Regions from separate parts of the Mesorhizobium sp. M0800 genome, predicted to be linked through region 2. Evidence: predicted binding sites of a transcription regulator. Region 2 holds the regulator's gene; each other region holds the start of a gene.
The links. Region 2 encodes PhoB, which activates phosphate uptake and scavenging genes when phosphate is short. Its sites were predicted from a motif close to TGTCATNNANCTGTCAT; they were not measured.
Positions count from the first base shown of each region.

Region 1: the regulator PhoB is predicted to act here: its motif matches at 4,827-4,843, upstream of ugpB (sn-glycerol-3-phosphate ABC transporter substrate-binding protein UgpB).
Region 3: the regulator PhoB is predicted to act here: its motif matches at 3,184-3,200, upstream of ppk2 (polyphosphate kinase 2).
Region 4: the regulator PhoB is predicted to act here: its motif matches at 4,646-4,662, upstream of NKI18_RS12540 (inorganic phosphate transporter).

Region 1 covers NZ_JAMYOZ010000016.1:106,558-114,195, forward strand. The annotation lists gene argH (argininosuccinate lyase) at 55-1,455, opposite strand; gene tlpA (thiol:disulfide interchange protein TlpA) at 1,491-2,174, shown strand; gene NKI18_RS19540 (bifunctional diguanylate cyclase/phosphodiesterase) at 2,177-4,609, opposite strand; gene ugpB (sn-glycerol-3-phosphate ABC transporter substrate-binding protein UgpB) at 4,906-6,216, shown strand; gene ugpA (sn-glycerol-3-phosphate ABC transporter permease UgpA) at 6,298-7,182, shown strand; gene ugpE (sn-glycerol-3-phosphate ABC transporter permease UgpE) at 7,191-7,638, shown strand, end outside.
Region 2 covers NZ_JAMYOZ010000025.1:78,311-85,948, forward strand. The annotation lists gene pstC (phosphate ABC transporter permease subunit PstC) at 1-983, shown strand, start outside; gene pstA (phosphate ABC transporter permease PstA) at 987-1,838, shown strand; gene pstB (phosphate ABC transporter ATP-binding protein PstB) at 1,835-2,638, shown strand; gene phoU (phosphate signaling complex protein PhoU) at 2,671-3,378, shown strand; gene phoB (phosphate regulon transcriptional regulator PhoB) at 3,395-4,084, shown strand; gene NKI18_RS24565 (ROK family protein) at 4,094-5,338, opposite strand; gene xylF (D-xylose ABC transporter substrate-binding protein) at 5,625-6,665, shown strand; gene NKI18_RS24575 (sugar ABC transporter permease) at 6,808-7,638, shown strand, end outside.
Region 3 covers NZ_JAMYOZ010000010.1:131,682-139,319, forward strand. The annotation lists gene hemB (porphobilinogen synthase) at 29-1,060, shown strand; gene NKI18_RS15280 (dihydrofolate reductase family protein) at 1,461-2,108, shown strand; gene ppk2 (polyphosphate kinase 2) at 2,158-3,039, opposite strand; gene NKI18_RS15290 (aldo/keto reductase) at 3,358-4,401, shown strand; gene NKI18_RS15295 (hypothetical protein) at 4,515-4,673, shown strand; gene NKI18_RS15300 (DUF982 domain-containing protein) at 4,725-4,955, opposite strand; gene NKI18_RS15305 (GntR family transcriptional regulator) at 5,079-5,741, opposite strand; gene NKI18_RS15310 (multidrug efflux MFS transporter) at 5,939-7,198, shown strand; gene NKI18_RS15315 (DUF423 domain-containing protein) at 7,252-7,623, shown strand.
Region 4 covers NZ_JAMYOZ010000008.1:339-7,976, forward strand. The annotation lists gene NKI18_RS12520 (hypothetical protein) at 1-442, opposite strand, end outside; gene NKI18_RS12525 (nuclear transport factor 2 family protein) at 641-1,048, opposite strand; gene NKI18_RS12530 (carbonic anhydrase) at 1,062-1,706, opposite strand; gene NKI18_RS12535 (transporter) at 1,876-2,901, opposite strand; gene NKI18_RS12540 (inorganic phosphate transporter) at 2,988-4,592, opposite strand; gene NKI18_RS12545 (TetR/AcrR family transcriptional regulator) at 4,732-5,268, opposite strand; gene NKI18_RS12550 (efflux RND transporter periplasmic adaptor subunit) at 5,420-6,697, shown strand; gene NKI18_RS12555 (efflux RND transporter permease subunit) at 6,694-7,638, shown strand, end outside.

The DNA of each region.
Region 1 (7,638 bases), on a different contig from region 2:
ACTGTTGCCCGCAGCCGCTTCTAGCCGAGTTTTGCGGCCATTGCACCCCGCGTCTTACGCCTTGGCGAGCCGCTTTTTCCAGTAGCGGATCTGCTTGCGCACCTCGGACGGCGCGGTGCCGCCGAAGCTCGTGCGGCTCTTTACAGAATTCTGCACGGCAAGAACCGAAAACACGTCGGCGCTGATACCGGGGTGAATGGACTGCAGATCCTCCAGCGAAAGCCTGTCGAGCCCGATCTTCCTGTCCTCGGCCAGCGCCACCGCCCGGCCAGTGATATGGTGCGCCTCGCGGAACGGCAGCCCGAGCGTGCGCACCAGCCAGTCGGCGAGGTCGGTCGCAGTCGAATAGCCGGCGCCGGCAGCCTTTTTCATCGCGGCAGTGTTCACCGTCATATCGCGCACCATGCCGGTCATTGCCGCCAGCATCAGGTCGAGCGTCTCGGCCGCGTCGAAGACGGATTCCTTGTCTTCCTGCATGTCCTTGCCATAGGTCAGCGGCATGCCCTTCATTACCGTCAGCAGGCCGACGAGATGGCCGGTGACGCGGCCGGTCTTGCCGCGCACCAGTTCGGCAGCGTCCGGGTTCTTCTTCTGCGGCATGATCGACGAACCCGTCGAGAAACTATCCGATAGCCTGACGAAGCCGAATTGCGGCGTCGACCAGATGATGATCTCTTCGGCCAGCCGCGACAGATGCGTCGCGCAGATCGCCGCCAAGCCCAGGAACTCGAGCGCGAAATCGCGGTCCGAAACACTGTCGAGCGAATTGCGCATCGGCTCGCGAAAGCCAAGCGCCTTCGCCGTCTGGTGCCGGTCGATGGAAAAGCTGGTGCCGGCAAGGGCGGCGGCGCCGAGCGGGCTTTCATCCATTCGCTCAATCGCATCGCGGACGCGAGACAGGTCGCGTGCAAACATCTCGACATAAGCCATGCAGTGGTGGCCGAAGGTCACCGGCTGCGCTGCCTGCATGTGGGTGAAGCCCGGCATCACCGTTGCCGCATGCTCCTCGGCCCGATCCAGGAACGCCGTGATCAGGCCCTTCAGCGCCTCGGTGACACGAAAGCATTCGTCCTTGACCCACAGCCTGAGATCGACCGCCACCTGGTCGTTGCGCGAGCGGGCGGTATGCAGGCGGCCGGCGGCGGGGCCGATCAAATCGGCCAGACGGGCCTCGACATTCATGTGGATGTCTTCCAGCCTGGTCGAGAACTCGAATGTGCCGGCCTCGATCTCTGCGAGGATCGTGTTCAGCCCGTGAGCGATTTTTTCTTGATCGGCCGCCGAAATAATGCCCGTTTGCGCCAGCATCTGGCTATGGGCGATCGAGCCGCGAATATCCTGCGCATAGAGTTTGCGGTCGAACGAGATCGACGCGTTGATCGCTTCCATGATTGCGGCCGGACCCGAGGCAAAACGTCCGCCCCACATCTGGTTGCTGGCCTTCTTGTCGTTCATCGCTATAACCCGTGCTCCGGAGCAGTTTTTCAAAAATGGCAGACGGCAATAGATTTTTCTCGGCTTTGCGTCTCATCCTCGCCGCTTTGGTTGCGGGCGTGCTGGCCGGCGCGGTCGCGGTATATGTCAGGGAAAGCAGTTCTGGCAACAAGGCGCCCGCGCAAGTGGCCGCCGGCGGCGGCAAGGACGACGTCGCCTGCGCCGCCAAGACCGACCGTGCCAAGAAGATCGCCGCCGCTGCCACCGGCCAGGTTGCCGCGCTTTTGCCGGTGGATCCGCCGCAATCGCTGAAAAGCCTTGCCTTCAACGGCCCCGACGGCAAGCCGACGACGATCGCCGATCATGCCGGCAAGACGGTGCTGCTCAATCTGTGGGCGACATGGTGCGCACCTTGCCGCGCCGAAATGCCGGCGCTCGATGCGCTGCAGAAGGAGATGGGCAGCGATGCGTTTCAGGTTGTTGCCGTCAACGTCGATGCCGGCGACGATGCCAAACCGAAGAAGTTCCTGGAGGACACCGGCGTCAAGTCGCTCGGCTACTATCGCGATGCCACGATGGCGCTGTTCAACGACGTCAAGACGCGCGGCCTGGCGCTCGGTCTGCCGGTCACCATGCTGATCGATGGGCAAGGCTGCCTGATCGCCCATATGAATGGCCCGGCCGAATGGTCGGGGCCGGATGCCAAGCGACTGGTCGAGGCGGCGCTTCAGCCGGGATAGGCTCAGACCGTGCGCAGGCGCGGCTTGAGCACGGCAATGCTTGCGCCGCGTCGGCTGGCGGTGCGGATTGCCGGAGCGGCCACGCCCGTCAGTTCCCCGAATGTCTCGATCGGAGCCGGTTTGCCGAGGTAGTAGCCTTGCCCGATCTCGCAAGCCTCGGCGTCCAGGAACTGCAATTCACCCGGCGTCTCGATGCCTTCTGCCAGAACCGGGAGGCCGAGACCACGTCCAAGCCCCAGCACGGCGCGAACGATCGCCGCGAACTGGGCGTTCTTGTCGACCGATTTGATGAACGACCCGTCGATCTTGATCTTGTCGAAGGGAAAGGCGCTGAGGTTGGACAGCGAAGAATAGCCGGTGCCAAAATCGTCCATCGCCACATGCACGCCAAGCGCCTTGACCTGCCTCAAGGTTGCCAGCGCGCGCGGCATGTCCTTCACCAGGGCCGTTTCGGTGATCTCCAGTTCGAGCCTGCCGGGGGCCAGGCCGGATCTCGTCAATGCGTCGTGCACCTTGCGGCTGAAGTTCGGATTGTGAAGTTGCACGGCGGAGACGTTGACGGCGACCATCAGCGGGTTTGTCCAGCGAACAGCATCGTTACAAGCCGTCATCAGCACCCAGTCGCCGATCTGCGCGATAGCGCCACTGTCCTCGGCCACGGGAATGAAAACGGCCGGAGAAATGTCACCCCGCTCAGGGTGCTGCCAACGGACCAGGGCTTCGAAGCCGATCATCCTGCCGCCGCGGATCTCCTTCTGCGGCTGATAGACGAGGTGGAACTCCTTGCGGGCGATCGCCTGGCGCAATTCATGCTCCATCACGCGCTTGTCGCGGGCCGCGGTGCCCATGGCTATCTCGAAAAACCGATAAGTGTCCCTGCCTTCGGTTTTGGCGCGATGGAGTGCCGTGTCGGCATGGCTGATCAGGCCGGCCTGGTCTTCGGCATCCAGCGGAAAGAAGGCGATGCCGATGCTGGCCGAGACGAGGCCGGAGCCGACCGAAACCCTGTTTTCCTCCCGGATCGCCGCCAGCAAGTCCTCGGCTATCCGGCCTGCGGCCAGGGGGTCGGGGAGGTTCGGAGCTATGATGGCAAATTCATCGCCGCCGAGACGCGCGAGCATCTGTCCGTGGCGCGGGATGCCGGAAATGCAGTGCGCCAGCTTCTGCAGCATAGCATCGCCGGCCCCGTGGCCATAGAGGTCGTTGACTTGCTTGAACCGGTCAAGGTCAAGCAGCAGGAGCGCCAGATGTCCATCCTTGCCGCCACGATCCATCGAGGCGAATTCTGCTTCCAGCCGGGAAGAAAAGCTCCGCCGATTGGCAAGCCCGGTAAGCGGATCGAAATGCGCGAGGCGGAGGATCTCTTGTTCTGCCTTCTTGCGCTCACGGATGTCGCGAACGGCAAGCACTGTATGAGGCCTGCCGCAGTAGGTGATTTTCCTGGCGATCAGCTCGACAGGAATTCTCGCCCCGTCGCTGCCCCTTAACTTCGCTTCCTGCGCCTGTTCGCCGAAGCCGGACATATCGGCTGCGCTCTGTCCGTCGAAAAGCTCGCCGAATTGCATCGTGTTCAGGGTGGCTGTCGCTGTTCCGGTCAGCTTCGCCATACTGTCATTGGCGCTGACAATGCGGGTGCCATCGCAAACGATCAGACCTTCCACCGCCGCATTGGCGAGATCGTGCATGCGATCGGCCTCGAGCTTCTGGCGGCGAAAGCGCAGGTCGATCCACAGCGCGGCACCCGATAGCACAAGGATTATCAGGCTGGCGACCGCTGCGGCAAAGGCCTGGGAAATGGGCTCGATGGAATGTTCGGATATTTGAATCGAGGAATCCGGAATGATGGACACCGCGGCCATCGCGATGAAATGCAAGCTGCAAATCGCCAGCGTCAAAAGCGCGGCGCCGCCGAAAGTCGCGAGCGCTGACGGACGGCGCAAGACGACAAGGAGCGCCAGTGCCGCGAGGGTCACGCCGGCCAGAAGCGATATCGCGACAAGGAGCAGGTTCCATACGACCCGGCCTTCGACCTCGAAAGCTGCCATGCCGATGTAGTGCATCGTCGCGATGGCGCCGCCCAGAATGGCGCCACCGACGAGGAAATGGTCGATGCCGCGGCGCAAGGTGGCGACCCACATCCCAAGCGCGGTCATGATAACGGCGGCGGCAAGCGAAAAGGCGGATAATCCCGGATTGTATGCGTTAGGTATTCCCGGCGTAAACGCGGTCATGGCGATGAAATGCGTCGCCCATATGCCGAACCCGGTCGAGGCCGCGGCGATCATCAGCCAGACAAGCCGGTTTCGCTCGGTCGATCGGCCGACATGCTTAAGGAGATTAACCGCTGAGAAGCAAGAAATTCCACAGACGAGTGCGGCAAGCGCAACCAGTCTCGGATCGTGCTGACTTACAATACAATTATAGACCGTCAGCATCCTGGTTCACTCGGTCTGCCAAAACTAACAGGGGAGGTGTGACTGATTAGCTCTTGGAGATTTTAACGAATGGTTAACCCGTGGGCCATGAGGCGGGTCTTTTCGGGGGAAAACCGACGCCGCTGCGCCGAAAAGACGGTGATGTGATTTCTGGCGCCCGGTTTCGGTAGCGAGTGCACTTTAGGAAGGAATGATGTTCATTGATCCGCAATAAAACCGTTGTCCGATTGTCATCAGCGCCACATATTGGCTTTGCGGAAGTGCCCCTTTCGCCAATGACAAACGGGAGATGAAACATGAAGTTCTTCGGCTTTGCGGCCGGTATCGCCGCCACCGTGACCCTGCTTTCCACCACCTCCGCCTTCGCCGTCACGCAGATCAGCTGGTGGCACGCCATGACCGGCGCCAACGCCGAGGTCGTCGCCAAGATCTCCAAGGATTTCAACGCCAGCCAAAGCGACTATGAGCTCGTTCCGGTGTTCAAGGGCACCTATCCGGAGACGCTGAATGCCGGCATCGCTGCCTTTCGTGCCGGGCAAGCGCCCGATATCCTCCAGGTGTTCGACGTCGGCACCGGCGTGATGATGGCGGCCGAGGGTGCGATAAAGCCGGTGGCCGATGTGATGACCGGCGCCGGGATGACTTTCGACAAGAGCCAGTATCTGCCCGGCATCGTCGGCTATTATTCGAAGCCGGACGGCACCATGCTATCGTTCCCCTACAACTCTTCCTCGCCGATCCTCTACTACAACAAGGACATCTTCCAGAAGGCGGGCCTCGACGTGAACAATCCGCCCAAGACGTGGAACGAGGTGTGGGAAGCTGCCAAGAAGATCAAGACGAGCGGCGCCGCCCCTTGCGGCTATACCTCGACCTGGCTGACCTGGATCCACCTGGAGAATTTCGCGGCGTGGAATGACGTGCCTTGGGCCACCCAGCAGAATGGCCTGGCCGGCGGTGATGTCGAACTCAAGATCAATGCGCCGATTTTCGTCAACCACTTCCAGGCGCTCGCTGACCTGGCCAAGGACGGCACGTTCAAATATGGCGGGCGCACCTCCGAAGCCAAGCAGATATTCCTCGCCGGCGAATGCGGCATCTTCACCGAATCGTCGGGCGGCCTCGGCGATATCGTCAAGTCCGGCATGAACTATGGCATCGGCCAGCTTCCTTACGACAGTGACGCCAAGGGTGCCCCGCAGAACACGACGCCGGGCGGTGCCAGCCTGTGGGTGTTCGGCAACAAGTCGGACGAGGAATACAAGGGCGTCGCGGCCTTCTTTGTCTATCTGTCCAAGACCGATGTGCAGGAATATCTGCACCAGAAGTCGGGATACCTGCCTGTGACGCTCGCCGCATACGAGGCGACCAAGAAATCAGGCTTCTATGACAAAAACCCCGGCCGCGAGACACCCATCCTGCAGATGACAGGCAAGGCGCCGACCGACAACTCGAAGGGCGTGCGCCTGCCGAATCTGCCGCAGGTGCGTGATATCCAGAACGAGGAGATCGAGAAGATGCTGGCTGGCCAGCAAACCGCTCAGCAGGCGCTCGACAATGCCGTCGCGCGCGGCAACGCGGCGATCAAGGAAGCGCTGGAGAACTGACGGGATTATCTCGGTTAGTCGGTTGGAATATCGCCCACGCGGGCTCGCGTGGGCGACACCTGGATAGCGAGGGAAATCAGCCTGTCTCCACGCGTCGTCTTTCCCAACAAGATCCTGCCCTACCTGCTGGTGGCGCCACAACTCGCCATCACCCTGGTTTTCTTCTACTGGCCGGCCGGTCAGGCGCTTTACCAGTCGATGCTCAGGCAAGACCCGTTCGGGCTGAAGAGCAGGTTCGTCTGGTTTGCCAATTTCCGGAAGGTGCTGGCCGATCCGGCCTACCTCAACTCGATCAAGGTCACCGTAGTGTTCTCTCTTGCGACCGCGATCGTTGCCATGGTTGTCGCCCTGCTGCTCGCGGTCATGGCCGAGAAGGCCGTGCGCGGCAAAGGCCTCTACCGCACACTGTTGATATGGCCTTACGCCGTGGCGCCGGCGATTGCCGGCATGCTTTGGCTTTTCCTGTTCAATCCCTCGATCGGCTCGTTGGCCTATTTGCTGAGAAGCCTCGGCATCGTATGGGACCCGCTGCTCAACGGCACCCACGCCATGATCCTGCTGGTGTCGGCTGCTGCCTGGAAGCAGATCAGCTATAACTTCCTGTTCTTCGTCGCCGGCCTGCAGGCGGTGCCGAAAACGCTGATCGAAGCGGCGGCCATGGACGGCGCCGGCGAAACCAAGCGCTTCTGGACCATCGTCTTCCCGCTGCTTGCGCCGACAACCTTTTTCCTGCTGGTCGTCAACACCGTCTATGCCCTGTTCGACACGTTCGGCATCGTTCATGCCGTCACCGGCGGCGGGCCCGGCAAGACGACCGAGACGCTGGTCTACAAGGTCTACAATGACGGCTTCGTCAATCTGATCCTGGGCGATTCGGCGGCGCAGTCGGTCATCCTGATGGCCATCGTCATTGCGCTCACAGCGATCCAGTTCCGCTATGTGGAACGCAAAGTCCATTACGGCTGAGGGAAGCGATGATCGGCCAGTCCCCGCTCCGCACCTTCATCGCCCATGCCGTGCTCATCCTCGGCATATTGATCGTGGCTTTTCCGATCTACTACACCTTCGTTGCCTCGACGCACACGCTGCAAACGATCCTCAGGCCGCCCCTGCCGCTCTTGCCCGGCGGCCAGCTATGGAACAATTACAACGAGGCGCTGTTCGGCGGCATCGGTCGTATCGGCGGCGTCAGCGTCGGCAGGCTGCTCCTCAACACCACGATCATGGCGCTCGGCGTTGCGGTGGGAAAGATCTTCATCTCGATCCTGTCGGCCTACGCGATCGTGTTCTTTCGCTTTCCGCTGCGCATGACCTTCTTCTGGCTGATCTTCATCACCTTGATGCTTCCAGTCGAGGTGCGCATCCTGCCGACCTACAAGGTGATGGTCGATCTCGGCATGATCGACACCTATGCCGGCCTGA
Region 2 (7,638 bases):
TCGCTTCCGATGCCATGCCATCATCTGCAGCAGCCCGGGCCAGGGAAGCTACGGTGCGGCGCTTCGCGCTCACAGATGCCATATTCCGCGGACTCACCCGCGCTTCCGCAATTCTTGTGCTGGTCATCCTCGGCGGTGTCGCGATCTCGCTGTTTGCCGGCTCGTGGCAGGCGCTGTCGTCCTTCGGTTTCTCCTTCCTGACGACTGAAAGCTGGAATCCGGTCACGGAAAAATTTGGCGCACTGGCGCCGATCTACGGCACGCTGGTGACGGCGGCCATCGCCATCCTGATCGCGGTTCCGATCGGCATCGGCATTGCAGTTTTTCTCACCGAGCTCTGCCCGCGCCCGCTCAGGCGCCCGATCGGCATCGCGGTCGAGCTATTGGCCGGCATTCCCTCGATCATCTATGGTATCTGGGGCCTGTTCGTGTTCGCGCCGTTCCTGCAGACGACGATACAGCCCTTCATCATCAACGTCTTCCACGGCGTGCCGGGACTATCCAGCCTTTTCGCTGGCCCTCCTTACGGCATCGGCCTTCTGACCTCGGCGCTGATCCTCGCCATCATGGTGCTGCCCTTCATCACCTCGATCACCAAAGACGTCTTCGATACGGTGCCGGCGGTGCTGAAGGAATCGGCCTATGGCATCGGTTGCACGACCTGGGAAGTGACCCGGCGCGTGGTCATTCCCTATACCCGCATCGGCATCATGGGCGGCGTCATGCTTGGCCTCGGCAGGGCGCTCGGCGAGACCATGGCGGTGACCTTCGTCATCGGCAACGCCCACCGCATCAGTGCCTCCCTGTTCGCGCCGGGCACGACGATCTCGGCGACCATCGCCAATGAATTCACCGAGGCCGACGGCGACCTCTACACCTCCTCGCTGGTCTCGCTCGGCCTGATCCTCTTCGTCATCACCTTCCTGATCCTTGCCGCCGCCCGCTATATGCTGATGCGGATCGACGCTCGTACGGGAGCCTGACCGATGTCGACATCCTCATCGCTCCACAGCCGCCGCAAAGCCAGGAATTCGGTGATGATGGCGCTTTGCGTCGTCGCCGCCGGCATCGGGCTTGCCTGGCTGGCGCTCATTCTCGGCGCACTGGTCTATAAGGGCACAGCCGGGCTTTCGCTCGCGGTCTTCACCGAGATGACGCCACCACCGGGCGAGGCCGGCGGCCTGCTCAATGCCATCGCGGGCAGCCTGCTGATGACGATCATCGCCGTTGTCGTCGGCACGCCGGTCGGCGTGCTGGCGGGAACCTACATGGCCGAGTATGGACGCTTTTCGCGCATCACCACCGTCGTCCGCTTCATCAACGACATCCTGTTGTCGGCGCCGTCGATCATCATCGGCTTGTTTGTCTATGAGCTGATGGTGCGGCCAATGGGACATTTCTCGGCCATTGCCGGCGCCGTTGCGCTTGCCATCCTGGTCATTCCGGTGGTCGTGCGCACCACTGAAGACATGCTCAACCTGGTGCCGAACGCGTTGCGTGAAGCCGGTGCCGCGATCGGCGCGCCACGCTGGGTGGTGATCCGTTCGGTCGCCTACCGCGCCGCATTGTCCGGTATCGTCACCGGCATATTGCTGGCGATAGCACGCATCTCCGGCGAGACGGCGCCGCTGCTCTTCACCGCGCTCAACAACCAGTTCTGGAGCAGCAATATCAACGCGCCGATGGCCAGCCTGCCGGTGACCATCTTCCAGTTCGCTCTCAGCCCTTACGAGGAATGGCAGCAACTGGCGTGGACCGGCGCACTCATAATCACCCTGACGGTTCTGGGCTTGAGCATCCTCGCCCGCAGCCTTACCGGACGCAGAGAGGACAGATGACACAGATGTTGTCCCCAGACATGACGATGGCCGAAACGGTCGCCGAGAAGACGAAGATCGAGGTCAAGAATCTCAACTTCTACTACGGCCAGAGCAAGGCGCTGAAGGACATCAGCCTGTCGCTGCCTGAGCGCAGTGTCACGGCCTTCATCGGCCCTTCGGGCTGCGGGAAATCGACGCTGCTGCGTGTGTTCAACCGCATCTATGAGCTCTACCCAAAACAGACGGCCGAGGGCCAGGTGCTGCTCGACGGCAAGAACATTCTCGACCGGTCGCAGGATCTCAACCTCCTCAGGACCAAGATCGGCATGGTGTTCCAGAAGCCGACGCCGTTCCCGATGTCGATCTACGAGAACATCGCCTTCGGCGTCAGGCTCTACGAGAACCTCGGCAAGTCCGAGATGGACGGCCGCGTCGAACAGGCGTTGAAGCGCGCCGCGCTGTGGAGCGAGGTCAAGGACAAGCTCAACGCCAGCGGCTTGAGCCTGTCCGGCGGCCAGCAGCAGCGGCTCTGTATCGCCCGCACCGTGGCCGTGAAGCCGGAAGTCATTCTGCTCGACGAACCGGCTTCGGCCCTCGACCCGCTGTCGACTGCCAAGATCGAGGAACTGATCGACGAATTGCAAGCCGACTACACGATCGTCATCGTCACCCACAACATGCAGCAGGCGGCGCGTGTGTCGCGCCAGACCGCCTTCATGTATCTGGGTGAACTGGTCGAGTTCGACCGGACCGAGAAGATCTTCACGTCGCCCCGCGAGAAGCGCACGCAGGACTACATCACTGGCCGCTTCGGCTGAGCCGTTCCGATCATGCATATGAGGACAGGACCATGGGCGAACACACAGTCGCTTCTTTCGACGAGGATCTCGAGCAGATCAGCAAGCTGATCCGCGACATGGCCGACCTCGCCGGTTCGATGGTCGGCGGGGCGACCAAGGCCCTGTTGAATTCCGACAACGTGCTGGCGCAACGCGTCGTTTCCGACGACGCCATCATGGATGCGCGTCAACGCGAACTGGACGACCGCGCCATCACCCTGATCGCCAAACGCCAGCCGATGGCCCACGATCTTCGCCATGTGGTCGGAGCGATCCGCATGGCGGGCGACCTCGAACGCATCGGCGACCTTGCCAAGAATATCGCCAAGCGCGTGAGTGCGGTCGGCCTCAGCGCCACGCCGCGGGACCTGTCGCATTCCATCGACGCGATGGCGCAGCTGGTTCTCATCCAGGTGCAGGGTGTCATCGAGGAATATGCTGCAGGCGATGCGGCCGCGTTGGCCAAGCTGCGTGCCGCCGACGAGCGCATCGACGTCAAATACACGTCCGTGTTCCGCGAGCTCTTGACCTACATGATGGAAGATCCGCGCAACATCACCGCTTGCACGCACCTGCTGTTCTGCGCCAAGAATCTGGAGCGGATCGGCGACCATGTCACCAACATCGCCGAAAATGCGTATTATGTGCTGACCGGCGAGCAATTGCCGGTCAATCGTCCGAAGCAGGACGAAACGACAATGTCCGCACCGGTGACATGATGGGGGTGCCCAGCCGATGATCGCACCACGCATAATGGTGGTGGAGGACGAGGAGCCGTTGGGTGTGCTGCTCCGCTACAATCTCGAATCCGAAGGCTACCAGGTCGAGGTGGTGACACGCGGCGACGAAGCCGAGATCCGTTTGCAGGAGAATGTGCCCGACCTTTTGGTGCTCGACTGGATGATACCAGCGGTTTCCGGCATCGAGCTCTGTCGTCGGTTGCGGGTGCGCCCCGAAACCGAGCGGCTGCCGATCATCATGCTGACCGCGCGCGGCGAGGAGAGCGACCGGGTGCGCGGTCTTTCGACCGGCGCCGACGACTATCTGGTGAAACCGTTTTCGACACCAGAATTCATGGCCAGGGTCAAGGCGCTGCTGCGGCGCGCCAAGCCGGAAGTGCTGTCCAGCGTGCTGAAGGTCGGCGACATCGTGCTCGATCGCGAATCGCACAGGGTCTATCGCAAGAAGAGCGAAATCAGGCTCGGGCCGACCGAATTCCGGCTGCTCGAGTTCATGATGCGGCATCCGGGCCGTGTCTTCTCGCGCAGCCAGTTACTCGATAATGTCTGGGGCGAGACAATCTACATCGACGAACGCACCGTCGACGTGCATGTCGGGCGGCTGCGCAAAGCCGTCAACAACGGCCGGATGCCGGATGTCATCCGCACCATCCGCGGTGCCGGCTATGCGATCAGGGAAGATTGACCCGCCTGGTCAGGCTACGTTCTTTCTGACGCTGGGCCTCATTTGCGCGCCCGGCGCGAAAATCTCCTGGTCGACGAAGCTTAACGCCCGCATCGCGCAGCCTTCGCGGATCAGCGGCAATTCGTTCGGCTCTGTATCGAAGGAGATCGAGCCTGAATGCTGACCGCCGGCGGTCTGGGCGATTGCCTTCCGCAAGGCCGGCTCGATCAGATCGAAGGCGGCGGCACTGGCGCCGACCATCGCGACCGGTGCCGGATCGATCAGCGCGAACAGCGAGCCGAGACCGAAACCCAGCGCCTCGCCGGCCTTGCGGTAGGCCTCGCGTTCCGGCCCATCTTTCTCGCGCGCCCGAGCCGCCAGTGCTCGCATGTCGGCGTCGCTGACGTCGGCGACCGGTTCGCTGTCGTCGCTCATCTGCCTGGCGTTGCGCCAGATGGCGTAGTTGCCGGCATAGGCCTCGATGCAGCCGCGCCGCCCGCAACGGCAGAGCGCGCCGCCCGGACGATGGATCATGTGGCCAAATTCGCCGCCCGAGGAATGCGTCCCGGTGAACAGTTCGCCCTTCAGCACCAGCCCCATGCCGATGCCATGCGAAAGCAGGATGGCGATGAAGTCGTCGCGATAGCGATCCGGATTGCGCCAGCGCAAAGCCACCGCCATCATGTTGCAGTCGTTCTCCACCGTTGCCGGGATGCCGAATTCGCCCTCCAGCATGTCGGCAAAGGCGATGTCGGTCTGCGGCGTGATCGGCGACCACAGCATGGCGCGTGCAGGGGAGTCGGTAATGCCCTGAATCGCCAGGGCGATGCGGGCGACACTGCGGACGTCAAGGTCTGGATCCTGCAGCCGGCGCCGGACGATGGCCATGCATTCACGGATCAGCTCGTCGCGCGGCATGGTCAGCGTGTCCAGCCGGCGCTGTTCCTCGGCGACCACCTGTCCCGTATAGTCGATAATGGCGGCCGACAGGAAATTCAGCGACAACACCACGGTCAGCACCGCCGCCGCTTCCGGGTTGAGGGCGAGGCCGACCTGCGGACGACCGCGTTTCAACGAAACGGGCTCACTTGCCTTGCTCTCGGCGAGGATGCCTTCCCGTATCAGGTCGGAAGAGATCGCCGATATGGTCGAATGACTGAGGCCGGTGGTAGCTGCGATCTCAGTACGCGATGGCTGGCCGGCCCGGCGCACCGCCGAGATCACCATCGCCCGGTTGCGCCGGCGCAAATCGTCATGGCGGATTCCGACCGACATTGTTTTGCTTTCCTCCCGGTTGCCGCGGCCGCTCATGAACCGGAAGCCGTCGGTAATGTCCGACAAATAGTGTCGGATGCAGGCAAATAGTGTCAGATGCAGGTGGCGCTGTCATCGTTTATTCCGACGCTCGAAAAAACTCGCAGAGTCATCAAAATCCATCAGAATCGATGTTGACAGCAGCCGGAGATCGGGCCAGTATTTTTTCGAGGCTCGAAAAAATTAGAGCTTCTAAGCTGGTCTTTGAGCCAATTGGTCACGCCGTACGCGGCGCAGGGAGGATATGATGAAGAAATTCACGACCGCCATTCTGGCGGGTGTCGCCATGACGCTGGCGCTGGCGTCGGCGGCGCAGGCTAAAGACAAGGTCATCGGCGTTTCCTGGTCGAACTTCCAGGAAGAGCGCTGGAAGACAGACGAGGCCGCAATGAAGGCGGCCATCGAGGCCGCAGGCGACAAGTATATTTCCGCCGACGCACAGTCCAACCCCGGCAAGCAGCTCACCGACGTCGAGAGCCTGATCTCGCAGGGCGCCAACGCACTGATCATCCTGGCGCAGGACGCCTCGGCCATCGGGCCGGCCGTGCAGAAGGCACTGGACGAAGGCATCCCGGTCGTCGGCTATGACCGGCTGATCGAGAACAAGGACGTGTTCTATCTGACCTTCGACAACAAGGAAGTCGGCCGCATGGAGGCCCGCGAAGTCTTCAAGGTGAAGCCGGAAGGCAACTACGTCTTCATCAAGGGTTCGGGTTCCGATCCGAATGCCGATTTCCTGTTTGCCGGTTCGATGGAGGTGCTGAAGGAGGCCATCGACGGCGGCAAGATCAAGAATGTCGGCGAGGCCTATACGGACGGCTGGCTGCCGGCCAACGCTCAGAAGAACATGGAACAGTTCCTGACCGCCAACGACAACAAGATCGATGCCGTGGTCGCCGCTAATGACGGCACTGCCGGCGGCGTCGTCGCCGCGCTGACGGCGCAAGGGCTGGCCGGATCGGTTCCGGTTTCGGGCCAGGACGGCGACCACGCCGCGCTGAACCGCATCGCGCTCGGCACACAGACCGTGTCGGTGTGGAAGGATGCGCGCGAGCTCGGCAAGAATGCCGCCGAGATCGCCTCGCAACTGGCCGACGGCAAGCAGATGACCGACATTGCCGGCGTGAAGGATTTCACCACGCCCGGCGGCAATACCGTCAAGTCGCTGTTCCTGACCCCGGTCGCCATCACCAAGGACAACCTCAACGTCGTCATCGACGCCGCCTGGATCAAGAAAGAAGAAGTCTGCGCCGGCGTGACGGCTGGCACTGTTGCAGTCTGCAACTGAGCCGACGTTTCCGAGAAGTCCGAACGCCGCGGCCGCTCGCCGCGGCGTTTTTTCAACAAGAGTTGTTTTTCCGCTTCCGGCGGATAACCTCTAGGCTACTTCCGGCATCCGCGGCAGACGGCAACCCGGCGGGAGAAACATCATGACCGACACGACGTCCAACACGCCGGTCGACAGCACGGCAGACCGGGCACGGGAATCCGAGCTCGGCATCGTTGCTCGATTTCTCAAGGCAACCGAACTCGACACGCGCATGCTCGGCATGATCGGCGCGCTGCTGGTCATCTGGGTCGGCCTGCATGTCATTTCTAGCGTACGGCTCGGCGTCAATCCGTTCGACTTCGACAGCCGGACCTTCCTGACGCCACGCAATCTCTGGAACCTGTCGGTGCAGACTTCGGCCGTGGCCATAATGGCCGCCGGAATGGTGCTGGTTATCGTCATGCGCAATATCGACCTGTCGGTCGGCTCCGCCGAAGGCCTGATCGGCGTGGTCATGGGTTTTGCGCAGGTGCATTTCCTGGTGCGAATGGTCGGTCTGCAATTAGGCAACCCCTGGATCTGGATCCTGGCACTGGCCATCGGCCTGGCGCTTGGCCTTCTGATCGGAGCGTTCCAGGGATACATCATCGCTTATCTCGAGGTGCCGGCCTTCATCGTGACGCTGGGCGGCCTTCTGGTCTGGCGGGGTGCCGCATGGTGGGTCGTCAGTGGGCAGACGATTGCGCCGCTGGATGCCACTTTCCAGCTGATGGGCGGCGGACCGACGGGTTCGATCGGCGCGCGATGGAGCTGGATCGTCGGAATTGTCGCGTGCCTGGCGGTTGTGTTCATGCTGCTCAACGGGCGGGTGCAGCGCAAGCGGTTCCGCTTCCCGTTACGCCCGATCTGGGCCGAGACGTTCCTCGGGGCCGTCACTTGCCTTGTCATCATGGGCGCCATATGGCTTGCCAATTCCTATCCTTGGCCGGTC
Region 3 (7,638 bases), on a different contig from region 2:
AAAAGCCGCCTGATCCGGAGTTTTTGCGATGAACAAATTCACCCCTGCAAAGCCTGCCGGCGCGCGCAGCGTCGACGAGATCACCGGCAGCCGGCGGCTGCGGCGCATGCGCAAGGCCGATTGGTCGCGCCGCCTTGTCCAGGAGAACCGGCTCTCGGTCGACGATCTGATCTGGCCGATCTTTGTCGTCGACGGCAGACAAGTGCGCGAACCGATCGCCGCCATGCCCGGCGTGTTCCGCCTGTCGCTCGACCTCGCCGTCAAGGAGGCTGAGCGCGCGGCCAAACTTGGCATTCCGGCGATCGCCACTTTCCCCAATGTCGAGCTCGGCCTGCGCGATCAGACCGGTTCGCACATCCTCGATCCGGAAAACGTCATCAACCGTGCCACCCGCGCCATCAAGCACGCAGTGCCGGAGATCGGCATCATCACCGACGCCGCGCTTGACCCGTTCACCTCGCATGGCCATGACGGCATCTTGCGCGAAGGCATTATCGTCAATGATGAAACGGTGGAGCAAGTGACGGCGGCGGCCGTCATCCAGGCGGCGGCGGGGGCCGACATCATTGCCCCCTCGGACATGATGGACGGCCGTATCGGTGCCATCCGCGATGCGCTCGACGCCAATGGGTTTCAGGATGTTGCGATCATGTCCTATGCGACCAAGTTCGCATCCGCTTTTTACGGCCCCTATCGTGAGGCGGTCGGCACCGCCGGCCTGCTCAAGGGCGACAAGAAGACCTATTATATCGATCACGCCAATTCCGACGAAGCGGTGCGCGAGGCCGAGCAGGATCTAGCCGAGGGCGCCGACATGCTGATGGTCAAGCCCGGCCTGCCCTATCTCGACATCATCCGCCGGCTGAAGGACGAGTTGCAGATGCCGACCTTCGCCTATCAGGTCTCGGGCGAATATTCGATGATCAAGGCCGCCGCCGCCAATGGCTGGATCGACGGCGAAAAGGCGATGCTGGAATCGCTGCTCGCCTTCAAGCGCGCCGGCTGCGACGGGATTCTCACCTACTTTGCGCCCGAAGTGGCGGCGATGCTCAAGGGGTGATGCGCCTTTGTAGCGTCTACATCGAGCAGTGTTCGTTCGTCCAAAGCGCGACATGGAACGCCGCAGGACATCGCTTCAAGTTTACGCTGCCCCTCGTTGCCCTGCCGGGCATTTCTCCCCGTAAAGTGGCAGGGAGAAAGACGCGTTCGTAAAAGATTTCACCAATCTCCAGCGTTGCAAAAACATCGACGTTGCGGCCAGCCCCTTCTCCCCGTCACTATACAGGGAGAAGCTGCCGGCAGGCGGATGACGGGCGGCGCCGACATTGAGATTGGTTATTCCAACATGATTTGGAAGCGATTGCCCCGCCGGCGATTCAAAATACCGCTTGCAAAATGCAATCAGTTAAGCTACCCCAATAACTGCTTGCATCTCACAATTGGTTATCGAGGAGGCTCTCATGTCCAAACTTCGCGTCAGCGCTTTCACCTTGTCGATCGACGGCTTCGGCGCCGGTCCCGACCAAGACCTGAAGAACCCGCTGGGTGTTGGCGGGGAAGCCCTGCACGAATGGATGTTCGGCACCCGCACCTTCCGCAAGATGGTCCTCGGCAAGGATGGCGGGACCACGGACACTGACGAGGCGTTCGCTGCGCGCAGCTTCGAAAATATCGGCGCGTGGATCCTCGGCCGCAACATGTTCGGGCCGATCCGCGGCGAATGGCCGGATGACAGCTGGAAAGGCTGGTGGGGTGACAACCCACCCTACCACGTGCCGGTCTTCGTGCTCACGCACCATGCGCGTGATCCCATTGTCATGGAGGGCGGCACGACCTTCTATTTCGTGACCGGCGGCATCCACTCAGCGCTGGAGAAGGCGAAGGCAGTGGCTGACGGTAAGGATGTACGGCTGGGCGGCGGCGTTTCCACGATCCGGCAATATCTCAAGGAAAAGCTCATCGACGAAATGCATCTGGCGATCTCACCGGTCCTGCTAGGAGCCGGCGAGAGCCTTTTTGCCGGCATCGACATGCCCAAGCTCGGCTATCGCTGCAGCGAGCAGGTCGCGACGCCGAAGGCCACGCATGTCATCATCGAGCGCACCTAGCTTGTTGCAGGGGGCCGCCACTGAGGCAGCGCCTTCCTCGCTCGTTTACTCAGTATTTCTCCGGCACATACAGCTCGCGCGGCAGTACCTGGCGCTCGTATTCGGGATTGAAGACGCGCTCCGGCAGTGTGATCTCTTCGTGCGGCACCTCCTCATAGGGCATCTGCTTGAGCAGATGGTCGATGCAGTTCAGCCGTGCCCGCTTCTTGTCGTTGCCCTCGACGATGAACCACGGGGCTTCCGGAATATTGGTGCGGGCGAACGTTTCTTCCTTGGCCTTGGTGTACTGCTCCCAGCGCACGCGCGACTGGAGGTCCATCGGCGACAGTTTCCATTGCTTCATCGGGTCATGGATGCGCATCAAAAAGCGCATCTGCTGCTCCTCGTCAGTGATCGAAAACCAGTATTTGACAAGCGTAATGCCTGAGCGGACCAGCATGCGTTCGAAATCCGGAACGTCGCGGAAGAACTCCTCGACCTGATCCGGCTGGGCAAAGTCCATCACCCGCTCGACGCCCGAGCGGTTGTACCAGGAGCGGTCGAACAGCACGATCTCGCCGCCGGCCGGCAGATGCGGAACGTAGCGCTGGAAATACCATTGCGACTTCTCGCGCTCGGTCGGCGCCGGAAGGGCTGCGACGCGGCAGATGCGCGGATTAAGCCTCTGGGTGATGCGCTTGATAACACCACCCTTGCCCGCCGAGTCGCGGCCCTCGAAAACCACGACGAGCTTCTTCTTGTGATAGGCGACCCAGGATTGTAGCTTGATCAATTCGGATTGCAGCGTGATGAGATTGCGAAAATACTGCAGGCGGTCGATCGATGGCGGATGCGCATTCTTGTAGATCTTGGCGATCTCCATCGACAGCGCCGGCTCCGAGATTTCCAGCTCATAGTCTTCATCGAGCGTGTCGGCGAGTTCCGCTTCCAGCCAGTCCCTGGCCGGGGAATTCTGTTTATCTCGGTCATTTGCGCTGCTCCGCTTACAGGCCTTGCCGGCCGCTGTCAGGCGCTCTGCCGCCCGGCCCGGCGGCCGGAGATCGAAGCGCTGGACCGATGTTAGTATAGGCCGGCAATGACGGTTTTATTGCAGCCACTGCTGCGCTGGCTGTGCGTTTCAATCCGCAAGATGTGATCGAGCTTGCCCTGCGGAACGGGCGACAAGCGGAACGAATTATCCTACAAATAGCCGGTTCATTGAGGGCTGTCGTCTGCAACGCCCTTTCCCGATAAATTGTGAGGATACGACATGGAATACCGCACTCTCGGCCGTTCCGGGCTGAAGGTTTCGACGCTGACCATGGGCACCATGACGTTCGGCGGCGGCGGCGCGTTTTCGGCGGTCGGCAAGACCGACCTCGACGAGGCGCGCCGGATGATCGACCTTTGCATCGATGCCGGCGTCAATGTCATCGACACCGCCAACGTCTATTCGAACGGCGTGTCGGAAGAGATCATCGGCGAAGCGCTCGGCGGCAAGCGCAAGGGCGACGTGCTGATCGCCTCCAAGGCGCGCATGCGGATCGGCAAGGGCCCCAACGATGAAGGCTTGTCGCGCTACCATCTGATCCGCGAATGCGAGAGAAGCCTGAAGCGCCTCAGGACCGATGTCATCGACATCTATTTCCTGCACGAGTGGGATGGCCTGACACCGCTTGAGGAAACCATCGCCGCGCTCGACACGCTGGTCGCGCAGGGCAAGGTCCGTTATGTCGGCTGCTCCAATTATTCCGGCTGGCAAGTTATGAAGGGGCTGGGGATCAGCGACCGTCATCACCAGCCGCGCTTCGTCACCCAGCAGATCCACTACACGCTGGAAGCCCGCGAGGCCGAGTATGAATTGTTGCCGATCTCGGTCGACCAGGGGCTCGGCGTGCTGGTCTGGAGCCCGCTTGCCGGCGGGTTGCTGTCCGGCAAATACCACCGTGACCAGCCGACCGCCCGCCAGCTCAGCGGCTGGTCGGAACCGCCGATCCGCGACGAGGACCGGCTGTGGCGGATCGTCGACGTGCTGATCGATATCGGCAAGAACCACGGTGTGTCGGCAGCGCAAGTGGCGCTTGCCTGGCTGCTCGGCCGGCCCGCTGTCAGTTCGCTGGTGATCGGCGGACGAACCGAAGCGCATTTCAAAGACAATATCGCCGCTGCAAGCCTGGTGCTTGGCGATGAGGAGCGCACACGCCTCGATGCGGTCAGCAGGCCGCCCGTGCTCTATCCCTACTGGCACCAGCAGTTCACCGCAAAGGACCGGTTCGGTCCGGCCGATCTCGTCCTCGACCGCGACGGCGCCTGAAAAGCCGGGCTCTCCGGACTGCGCCGAGATATGGAGCCCGATCGTGCCTTGCGGTGTTGTGTTTGCGGTCCAATGCTCCTAGGCAGAGGCCAAGCACAATGAAAGGAAACGATATGGCACGAGCACCGAACTACGGTCAGGAACGCAAGGAACGCGACCGGCAGAAGGCTGCCAAGAAGGCGGAAAAGCAGGCTGCCAAGGTCGCAGCCAAGGAGCGATCGAAGCCCGAGGGCGAGAGCGAGTCCCAACCCAAAACCGAAACGACCGAGTGATGACGCCCGGCCTGTCAGGCGGTCCGGGCCTCGGTCAAACCCCACTATGCCTCAGGCGGGCGCCTTGTCGCTAACGAAGACGTTCACTTCACGAGCGGCGGCAATGAAGGCCCGTCTTGCGGTCATGGCCGGCTTGTCGCCGGCCAGCGCATCATGACAGGCTTGCAACGCTTCGCGGTGCTTGGGGCTGCGCTTGCCGGGCCAATTGTTGAGGAGGTAGTCGGAAGCCTCGCGGGCCGTACGCAAGAGCAGATTGCTTCCCGCCGCGCCCTTGACGGTCACGGGTGTGTCAAATCGGTTGTTTTCCATCGCCGCTCTTACGCCATCGGCATTTGCGAAGCGAGACCGAAAGTAGCATTCTTCGCTCATCTGTGCTTTTCGTGATCAATGGCAGCCGACCCTCACTCAAGCGACGACGGCAAATCCCCGGGCGCGCAGGCCGCGCCGGTCGTTGCGCAGCGACGTCACCAGCCGGTCGCGGCTGCCGATGATATGGGCCGAAAGCAGGCGGGCGGCGCTATCGGCATCGCCGGCCCGCACCGCCGACAGAATGGCATGGTGTTCGGCCCAGGCACGGCCGAGCGCTGCCTCGTCGCGAACCTCGAGCCAGCGGGCGCGCGACAGGCGTGTCATCACGTCGCGAACCGCTCTGAACAGGAACTCGTTGCCGGATAGACGCGCCAACTCGATATGAAAATCCCTGCCGACGCGATGCCATTCCTCGCGCGGCGTCTTGTCGTCGCAAGAATCGAGCATCGCCTCGATGATTTCGACGGCACTTCTGTCCTGCAAGGTGCAAGTTAGTCTAAGTGCCGCGACCTCGACCGCCTCGCGATAGACGGCGATCTGCTCCAGCTCGGCAAGATTGATTGGCGAGACCGTCCAGCCGCGGCCGTCGCGGCAGATCAGGCCTTCAGTCTCGAGCCGCAGCAATGCCGCCCTGACCGGCGTGCGCGATGCGCCGAAGCGGCTTTCGACCCAGCGCTCCGTCAGCCGCTCGCCGGGACCGATCTCGAGCCCGAGGATCATCTCGCGAAGCTGCTTTTCGACGTTCTGCATCTGCGACATTGGCGTTCCGTTCAGGTCATTTGTTCCGGCAATCGGATCACTGGCCGGCGTTGGCCGATCACGCCGGCCTTTGTCGATCATGTTTGAGAGGCCCGCATTGACAGCGACGGGGCTTGCGTTCATGACAGATACCAGCTTGGTATCCCAAATTGGTATCCGTAGCAAGTTTCATGCAAGCTGGCCGGACAGGACATGACATGCCGCAAGACGCCGCCCTCGCCATGCAAGGCACGCACAACGTCCACTGGCGCCGCAATCTCGCCGTGTGTTTTGCCGGCTCGTTCAGCACGCTTGTAGCGATGACGCTGCTGTTGCCCTTCCTGCCGCTTTACATCGAGCAGCTGGGCGCCGAGGGCCATGCGGCGATCGTGCAGTGGTCGGGCATCGCCTACGGCGCCACCTTCCTTGCTGCCGCGCTGGTCGCGCCCCTGTGGGGGCGGCTAGGCGACCGCTACGGCCGCAAACTGATGCTGGTGCGAGCCAGTTTCGGCATGGCGCTGTGTATGTCGCTGACCGGCATGGTGCAGACCGTCTGGCAATTGGTGCTCTTGCGCCTGCTGATCGGCTTTGCCGGCGGCTATTCTTCGGGCTCGACCATCCTGGTTGCCATGCAGACGCCGAAGGATCGCTCCGGCTGGGCGCTGGGCGTGCTGTCGGCCGGAATCACGGCCGGTGCCCTGGTCGGTCCGCTGCTTGGCGGCGCGCTGCCGCCGCTGATTGGCATCCGCGCCACATTCCTGCTCGCCGGCGGCGTCATTTTCCTGGCTTTTCTGGCAACCACCTTGCTGATCAAGGAGGCCCCTCGCCCGGTTGCCGCCAAGGCCGCGTCAGAAGAAAAAGTGAAAGACGGCTGGTCGCAGATTCCCGACAAGCGCCCCGTCGTCGCCATGCTGGCGACCGGCATGCTGTTGAGTTTCGCCACCATGTCGATCGAGCCGATCATCACCGTCTATGTCCAGCAGCTCATCGAAGATCAGAGCCAGGTCACGCTGGTCTCCGGCATCGTCATGTCCGCGGCAGCGCTCGGCGCCATTCTGTCGGCGTCGCGGCTCGGCAAGCTCGCCGACCGTATCGGCCACTGGAACGTCATCGTAGCCGCACTCGCCGTCTCGGCGCTGCTGCTGATCCCGCAGGCCTTCGTTACCCAGGGCTGGCAACTCGTCGGCCTGCGTTTCCTGATGGGCCTGGCGCTTGGCGGTCTTTTGCCCTGCATCACCAGCGTCATCCGCCACAATGTGCCCGACGGGGTCGGCGGCAACGTGCTGGGCTTGTCGATCTCGGCGCAATATGTCGGGCAGGTCGCCGGACCGTTGCTCGGCGGCTTCGCCGGCGGCCATTTCGGTATGCGCTCGGTGTTTCTCGGCACATCCATTCTGATGGCGGGCGGAGCGGCCTATAACTGGCTGGTCCAGTCGCGCCGCGAACGCGACATGCTGGCGGAAGCCGGCAAATCCTGACACGGTTCGCGGCACTATCTCAGGCGGTCGCCAGGAATCACGGAGGCGTGGAAATGAGCACGGATGAACACGCGGCAGGCGGCCGCATTCTGGTTCTTGCCGGCGGCCTATGCGGCGCAACCGGCGTGGCGCTTTCGGCGGCGGCGGCACATCTCGGCGGCGCTTTCGTCGGTACGGCCGCATCCTTCCTGCTCTTGCATGCGCCGGTCTTCCTTACCGTCGGGCTGCTCGGTGGCAATAGCATCCTGCGAACCGGAAGCCTCATCCTTCTCGTTGGGCTTCTGCTATTCTCGGGAGATCTTTTGGCCCGCGACTTCCTTGGCTCGCGGCTGTTCCCGATGTCGGCGCCGATCGGCGGCACGTTGCTCATCGGCGGCTGGCTGATGATGGCCGCCTCGGCGCTGGTGCGCCCGCGCCGCCATTGATGCGGCAACCAGTGG
Region 4 (7,638 bases), on a different contig from region 2:
CGCTTCCGTGACTATTTCTAATTTTATTTAGGTTATATTTAGACAACTTGAAAATATGACTAAAGTATGCGTCGTATGTTTTCCTTATATCGCCTTCCGACCAGTCTAAATTATAATACATTCTGCCAGGCAACATTACATCGCCGCGCCACAGATTTATATCGTATTCAATTACCGGAGATAATCTTGAATTAACTTGCAAACATTTATTTTCAGCGTCACGCTCAAGGACTATGTTGTTTAAAAAATCCTTTGACGATATCAGTACTCTTCTGTTTTTAAAAGACCGTTCTTCTTCTCGGATGAGCTCCCAAAAAATGAGGGCATCGCCATCTTCGATGGACGGCTTGACGAATACTATATTCTCAACACCCTTGGACAAGGCATGGTTGAAAACGATTTCATCTCTGTGCGACAGGAAAAGATTGAATTGCTTGCCCATCATTGCCCTCCATCACATAAGATTTCGAATTCCGGTAACAGTGCACTTTTGCAGGGCGCGAGCGTCGTTGTGAGTGGATTGACCGCATGGCTTGTCGCATTGGCGTTCCCACCTGCGTAACAACGTGACGTGGACAGGTCCGAAATGAGGCCGGCAATTCCAGCGCCCATCCCCCGAGAAGCTCAAAACCAAATTTCGTCAGTAGCCGTCGCAGTTTTCGGCGATCGCGGCTTGCGAACTGGCGCTGATCTGGTCGTTGGCGATCACGAAAGTCTCCTGCATTAGCATGTCGTTGCTGGGAAAATCATAGCAGGCGATCACAGTGGTGACACCGCCCTCCGATTTCTCGATCCGATGGCGGATTTCGGCCCCGGCGACGGCGCCTTGCCACTCGGCGATCGAGGCGATGAATTCCTGCTTGCTTTGCACGACGCCGAGGTCGTCGAGCTTGATGCGGACGTTGTCGGCGAGCAGGTCCGACAATTCGCTGCGGTCGGCGACGAGGAGTGCCGAATACCAGCGGTCTATGATCGCGCTATCGTCGGCGCGGGCGACATTTGCCGAGCACAGCAGTGCCGCCGCCGCGAACGCGAACCGAGCTCGCATTATGCCTCGTCTCCTACTCCGTCTCCGGCCGCTCGAAATCGCCTGTGTCCTTGTTCATCACCCAAAGCTCGCCGGTCGAAATATCGAACCAGGCACCGTGCAGCGACAGTCGCCCCTTGCCTTCGAGGATCGAGACGCAAGGGAAGGTACGCAGATTGGCTATGGAATAGCGGATCGAGATGCGCTCCAGCGCCGTCTGGCGCTCGGTCGCGGTCATGAAGGTGCTGGACGATACGGTCTCGGCCGCAGGCGCGATCAGGCTCATCCACTTGCCGATGAAATCGCCCGGCGACAAGGGTGCGGCCGTGGTGTCGAGTGCCGCGCGGATGCCGCCGCAGCGGCCGTGGCCCATCACCACGATGTTCTTGACCTTGAGGCTCTGCACGGCAAATTCGAGCGCCGCCGATGTCGAGTGGAACTGATCGTCGGGCGCATACGGCGGCACCAGATTGCCGACATTGCGCAGCACGAACAGCTCGCCGGGCCCGGCATCGAAGATCGCTTCGGGCGCGGCCCGCGAATCGCAGCAGGCGACGATCATCGTTTCCGGTGCCTGGCCCTCCCGCGCCAGCGAGCGATAACGGCCGCTTTCGGTGAGATAGCGGCCGCTCATGAAACTGCGGTAGCCGGTGAGAAGATGCTCGGGAAGATGGGGCATGGGCAGCGGTGGAAGCCTTTCCGGGTTGAAGGCAGCTCGGTTCAATCCCGAAAGGCTCTAGCGCATCGGCCCGAAAATCGGAACCGATTTTCGGAAGGCGGGATGGCGTGGTTTCGACGTGCCAGCCCGTATTTTGACACAGGTGAACGAACGCCGCCATTAATCGGCCTCAGAACCGCAGATTGGCGCCGGCGCGCAGTAGAAGCCAGTAGAACAGGCCGGTCGCGCCAACCGCCAGCAGCATCGCCAGGAAGAAGCCGCTGGGACTCTCGGCAAATGGCAGTCCGCCTGTGTTCATGCCGAAAATGCCGACGATCAGCGTTCCTGGCAAAAGCAGCGCGCTCATCACCGCCAGCGCCTTGAGGCTACGGTTCGATTCGTCGGCAAGCTCAGCCGCAAGCTCCTCCTGCAGCAGCCTTGCCCGGTCGTTGATCATGACGACCTCGCGGTCGAGCCGTTCAAGGCGCGCAGCAAGCCGGCGCAGAACTTCATGTGCGCCGGCGGAAAGGTTCCAGGCGGAACGGTCTTCATCCTGGAAAAGCGCTGCCAGGGCCGAGATCGGCCGATGCAGGGATACGGCAAGGCGGCGCACATCCTTCAGCTGCCGTCTTTCGTCGGCAAGCCGCTCGGTCACGAGATGATCCTCGACTGCATCCAGCCGCTTCGTTGCCGCGGCGAGCCGCAGGCTGGTGGTCTTGCAAAAAGCCATGACCAGCGTTTCGAACAGCTCGAATGCCGTGGCCGGCCGCAGCCCCGCGGCAAGGGCCGTGTGCACTTCCTCCACTGCCGCCAGCGGATGCCGGCGGCCGGTGACCAGCAGCCGTTCCGAGACCGCAAAATGCAATCTGCCGATGGTCGTCGACTGATGGGCGATCTCGCCATGCAGATCGGCCGAAATGCCGTGGACGACGCCATTCTCATGCGCCAGCACTAGGCTGTCCTCATGTCCTTCGAGGATTGCATGAGCCGACGCCGGCAGCGCGCAGGCATGGCTGACCCAGGAATGGGCGCGCCGGTCGACAAGGTCGACATGCAGCCAGACCCAGCCGCCCGCTGAGGCCAGCGCGGCCTCTATGTCTCGGGGCGCCAGCGGTTCGGGAGCTTTGCCGGGAGCGGCATGATAGGCCCAGACCAGCCCGGGAGCATGATGCTGGTCGTCCGCGGCAAGCAATGTCAGATGCGATGCGTCATTCATGGCCGCCGCCGAAACGATGCACGTTCAGGTGATCCGGGCGGCGCCGGGGCCGGTGCCGCGACATTCTGGTCAAACCCTGCCCCCGCTCAGAACACCTGGCGGAAGATGACGAACAACACGAAGGCAAGACAGATGGAGACCGGAAGGGTCAGTATCCAGGCCATCAGCATGTTGCGCACCGTCGACCATTGCAGGCCCGAGCCGTTCGCCGCCATGGTGCCGGCAACGCCCGAGGACAGCACATGGGTGGTCGAGACCGGCAGGCCGAGATAGTCGGCCGATGCGATCGTCGCCATCGCGACAAGCTCGGCGGACGCACCCTGACCGTAGGTCAAATGGCTTTTGCCGATCTTCTCGCCGACGGTGACGACGATGCGCTTCCAGCCGACCATGGTGCCGAGGCCGAGCGCCAGCGCGATGGCGACCTTGACCCAGAGCGGGATGAACTTCGTCGCGTTGTCGACCGCCTTATGGTAGGTCGTCACCGCCTTCAGGTCGTCTGCCTCCATCGGCAGCAGCTTCTTCTTGTCGATCAGCTTCAGCGCTTCACCGATAAGATAGATGTTGTTGCGGGCGTTGCTGACCAGCGTTGTCGGCAGCTTTTCCACGGACGGATAGGGCGACAACATGGCGCTGGTGTCGTGGATGAAGCTCCGCAGGGCAGGCGTGGTCTCGTCCTTCCAGGTCTTGGTGCGAACAGCGTCGCCGACCACGGTTGCCGCATCGGTCACGGCGACGCCGGGCTTGACGTATTTGCCGAGTACCGTTTCGACCTGCGTCGCCGCCGATTTGTAAGCTTCGAGATAGTTCACGTCCGGTGTGCGGTTGAGCGCGAAGGCGGTCGGCACGACGCCGATCAGGATGAGCATGATGAGGCCCATGCCCTTTTGCCCGTCATTGGAGCCGTGGGCAAAGCTGACGCCGGTGCAGGTGAAAATAAGCAGCGCCCGAATCCACAGCGGCGGCGGCGCGCTCGACTTGGGCGCCTCGTAGAGCTCGCGGTTCCTGACCAGCAGCTTCATCACCAGAAGCAGCAGTGCAGCCAGGCCAAAACCGACCAGCGGCGAGATCAGGAGCGACAGGCCGACATTGGATGCCTGCGACCAGTCGACGCCGCTGGTGACGGAGCCGGCCGGGGCCATGAACTGGTTGGCGAGACCGACGCCGATGATCGAACCGATCAGCGTGTGCGAGCTCGAGGCCGGCAGGCCGAGATACCAGGTTCCGAGGTTCCACATGATCGCTGCGACCAGCAGCGCGAAGACCATGGCTAGCCCCGCGCTCGATCCGACCTGAAGGATCAATTCGACCGGCAGCAGCGATATGATGCCGAAGGCGACCGCCCCGCTGGCGGTAAGCACGCCGAGGAAGTTGAAGAAGCCGGACCACATCACTGCAAGCTCGGCCGGCATGGAATGCGTGTAGATCACCGTTGCCACCGCATTGGCAGTGTCGTGAAAACCGTTGACGAATTCGAAGCCGAGCGCGATCAGCAGCGCCAGCCCAAGCAGGATCCACGGCACCGCGACGGTGCTGGTCAGGTCCTGGCTGAGCGCGTAGCCGACATAGGCAAGGCCGCCCAGAATGATGGCGGCAAAGGCCGGCAGAAACCATTTACCGGTGCCGTTTGGCCGGTCAAGCGGATGCTCCGGCCTTGGAATTCCTGCCTCGCTTGAAACAATATCGACCACACCCCACTCCTCCTGCGTTGCAGCAAAGAATGGGAGAACGCTATGTCGGCACGATGAAGGCTGTGTGACGGCGGGCACTTTGGGTTGACGCAAACGGGCGATCGAAGCGAGCGAGGCAACTGAACCCAGCCGGCGTAGACTATTCCGCGATGTCCAGCAGGGTCGATATCAGCAGCCGGCGCTCTTCGGTGGAGAGAATGTCCGAACCGAACAGGTTCATGCTGCGAAGCCCTTCGATGGCGAGATAGCAGACCAGCAGCGCCCTAAGGTTCGGCGTTTCCTGCTTCAGCCGCTCGAATAGCTGCCGCCTGAACGATTTTATCGGCGTCAGGAAATCGGGATCCTCGGCAATCGCCGAAAATATCCAGGAGGCCGACGGTTTCGATTCCTCGGCATGCTCGGCCGAAAGCTTGATGTAAGTTGCAAGCGAGCTTTCGCCGCTGATGCCAGCGGTGCGGGCGGACTCCAGCGCCTGCTCGAAGGCGCGCAGGTAATCCTCCACCAGCGCCTGCATCAATTTCGCCTTAGTTGGGAAATTGTAGAGAAGACCTCCCTTCGACACGCCGGCACGGCTGGCGACCGCATCCAACGACAGGCTGCCAGGACCCGTCTCGCGCGCCACGGCGGCGGCGGCGGCGAGAATCTTCTCGCGCGAATTTGCTCTGCGGGTCTTCATCAAGCGTTCCCCCTTTCATTAGCTTAGGTGGAATTGACAAGACCGTCCAGACGGTACAGTAAGATCGCCGTCATTTGAAATTGGGACCAGTCACAGGTATGTGTTCCGGTCGTCCGACCGTTATGCTGGGCCGTGGCCGAGGGGACTGTTCGTGATCAAGCGCTTCATCATCGCCTTCATTCTGCTCGTGCTGGTGTGCGGCGGCATCGTCGGGTTCAACCTGTTTCACGAGATGGCAACCAAACAGTTTTTCGCCACCATGAAGCCGCCGGCCGCGACCGTGTCGACAGTCATCGTCAAACCGATGTCCTGGACGCCCGGCATCGAGGCAATCGGTACGGTCAGTGCCGTACGCGGCGTCGACCTCACCGTCGAAACCGCGGGCATCGTCAAGGACATCCTGTTCCATGCCAATCAGAAGGTCGCCGCCAACGCCGTGCTGCTGCAGCTCGACGATGAAGTCGAGCGAGCCGACCTCGTGGCATCGAAGGCGCAAGCCACATCCGACCAGACGACGCTGATGCGCGCGCTTGAGCTGCAGAAGCGCGGGGTCGGCACCGACGCTACGCTCGACACGGCGCAGGCAGCAGCATCGGTCTCCGCAGCGCAGGTAAACAAGCTGCAAGCGGTGCTCGACCAAAAGCAGTTGACGGCCCCTTTCAAGGGTACCGTCGGTATTCCGAAAATCGACATTGGCCAGTATCTCACACCCGGCACCGCCGTGGTGACCTTGCAGGACATGGACACGATGCGTGTCGATTTCACCGTCCCGGAGCAGCAGCTTCCGCAGCTGAAGATCGGACAGACGGTGCGGTTGGGCGTCGGCGGCGGCGACATGCCGTTCACCGGCAGCATCCGCGGTATCGATCCGAAGATCGACCCGACGAGCCGGCTGGTGACGGTGAGGGCGGAGGTCGGCAATCCCGAAGGCAAGCTGACGCCCGGTCAGTTCGTCCAGGTGCGCGTCGAACTGCCCGAGGAGAACGACGTGCTGGCGTTGCCGCAGACGGCGTTGACCTCCAGTCTGTACGGCGACTTCGTCTTCGTGGTGCGCCCGGCCAAATCCGCCGAAGCCAACGGCGCGGCGCCCGAGGCAAAGCCGGAAGAAAAGCCGGCTGCAGATGCTGCCAAGCCCGCGGCCGAAGCACCCGCGGCAAAACCCGACGAAAAGCCGGCTGCTACCCCAGCCAAACCGGCAGAGGAGGCCAAGCCGGCAGCGGAAGAACAGAAGCCGCAGCTCGTGCTCGCCCAGGTGTTCGTCAAGCCAGGCCGCCGCAACGCCGGCCTGGTCGAGATCCTGGAGGGCATCGCGCCCGGCGACGAAGTCGTTACCGCCGGCCAGAACCGGCTCTCCAACGGCATGTCCGTTGCCGTCGACAACACGATCGATCCGAGCAAGCCGGGGAACCAGCAGGCAGCCCAGCAATGAGCTTTTCCGACCTCTTCATCCGCCGCCCGGTCCTTTCGACCGTGCTTGCCTGCATGATCCTGCTTCTGGGTTTCCAAGGCATCTTCAACCTTTCGATCCGGCAGTATCCAGAGGTTGAAGAAACGGCCATCACCATCACCACGGCCTATCCCGGCGCCAGCGCCGACCTGATCCAGGGGTTCATTTCCGCGCCGATCGCGCGTGCCGTCGCGTCGACCGAAAACATCGATTATGTCACGTCGGCGAGCCGGCCGTCATCCAGCACCGTGACAGTGCAGATGAAACTCGGCTCCGACCCCGACGTGGCGCTGAACGAAGTCTTGTCGAAGGTCCAGAGCGTGCGCGGCGATCTGCCGGACGAAACCAAAGACCCGGTGATCGTCAAGGGCACCGGCCAGCAGTTCGCGATGATGTACATCTCGATGCAGAACCCGAACATGACGCCGGAACAACTCACCGAATATATCGAGCGCGTCGTGCGGCCGCGTATCTCGACGGTCGAAGGTGTTGCCGACGTGCAGATTTTCGGCGCCGCCGAATACTCGATGCGTGTCTGGATCGACCCGATCAAACTGGCGGCCCGCGGCGTGACGGCGGCGGAAGTGCTGACCGCCATCAACGAATCGAATTTCCTCTCCGCGCCCGGCGATACCGAAAACGAATATGTGGCTTCCTCGATCACGGTTCGCTCGACCCTGCAGACGCCGGAGGCTTTCGCTGCCCTTCCGCTCCGCTCGAAGGACGGCAATGTGGTGAGACTGCGCGACGTGGCCCGCGTCGAGCTCGCCGCGGCGAACACCGACACCAGGGTCACCTTCAACGGCAAGCCCGGCATCTTTCTCGCCATCTTTCCGACGCCGGCCGCCAATCCGCTGACCACCGCGGCGGCAATCCACAAGATCGTGCCGACCATCCAGGAGACGCTGCCGCAAGGCATGACG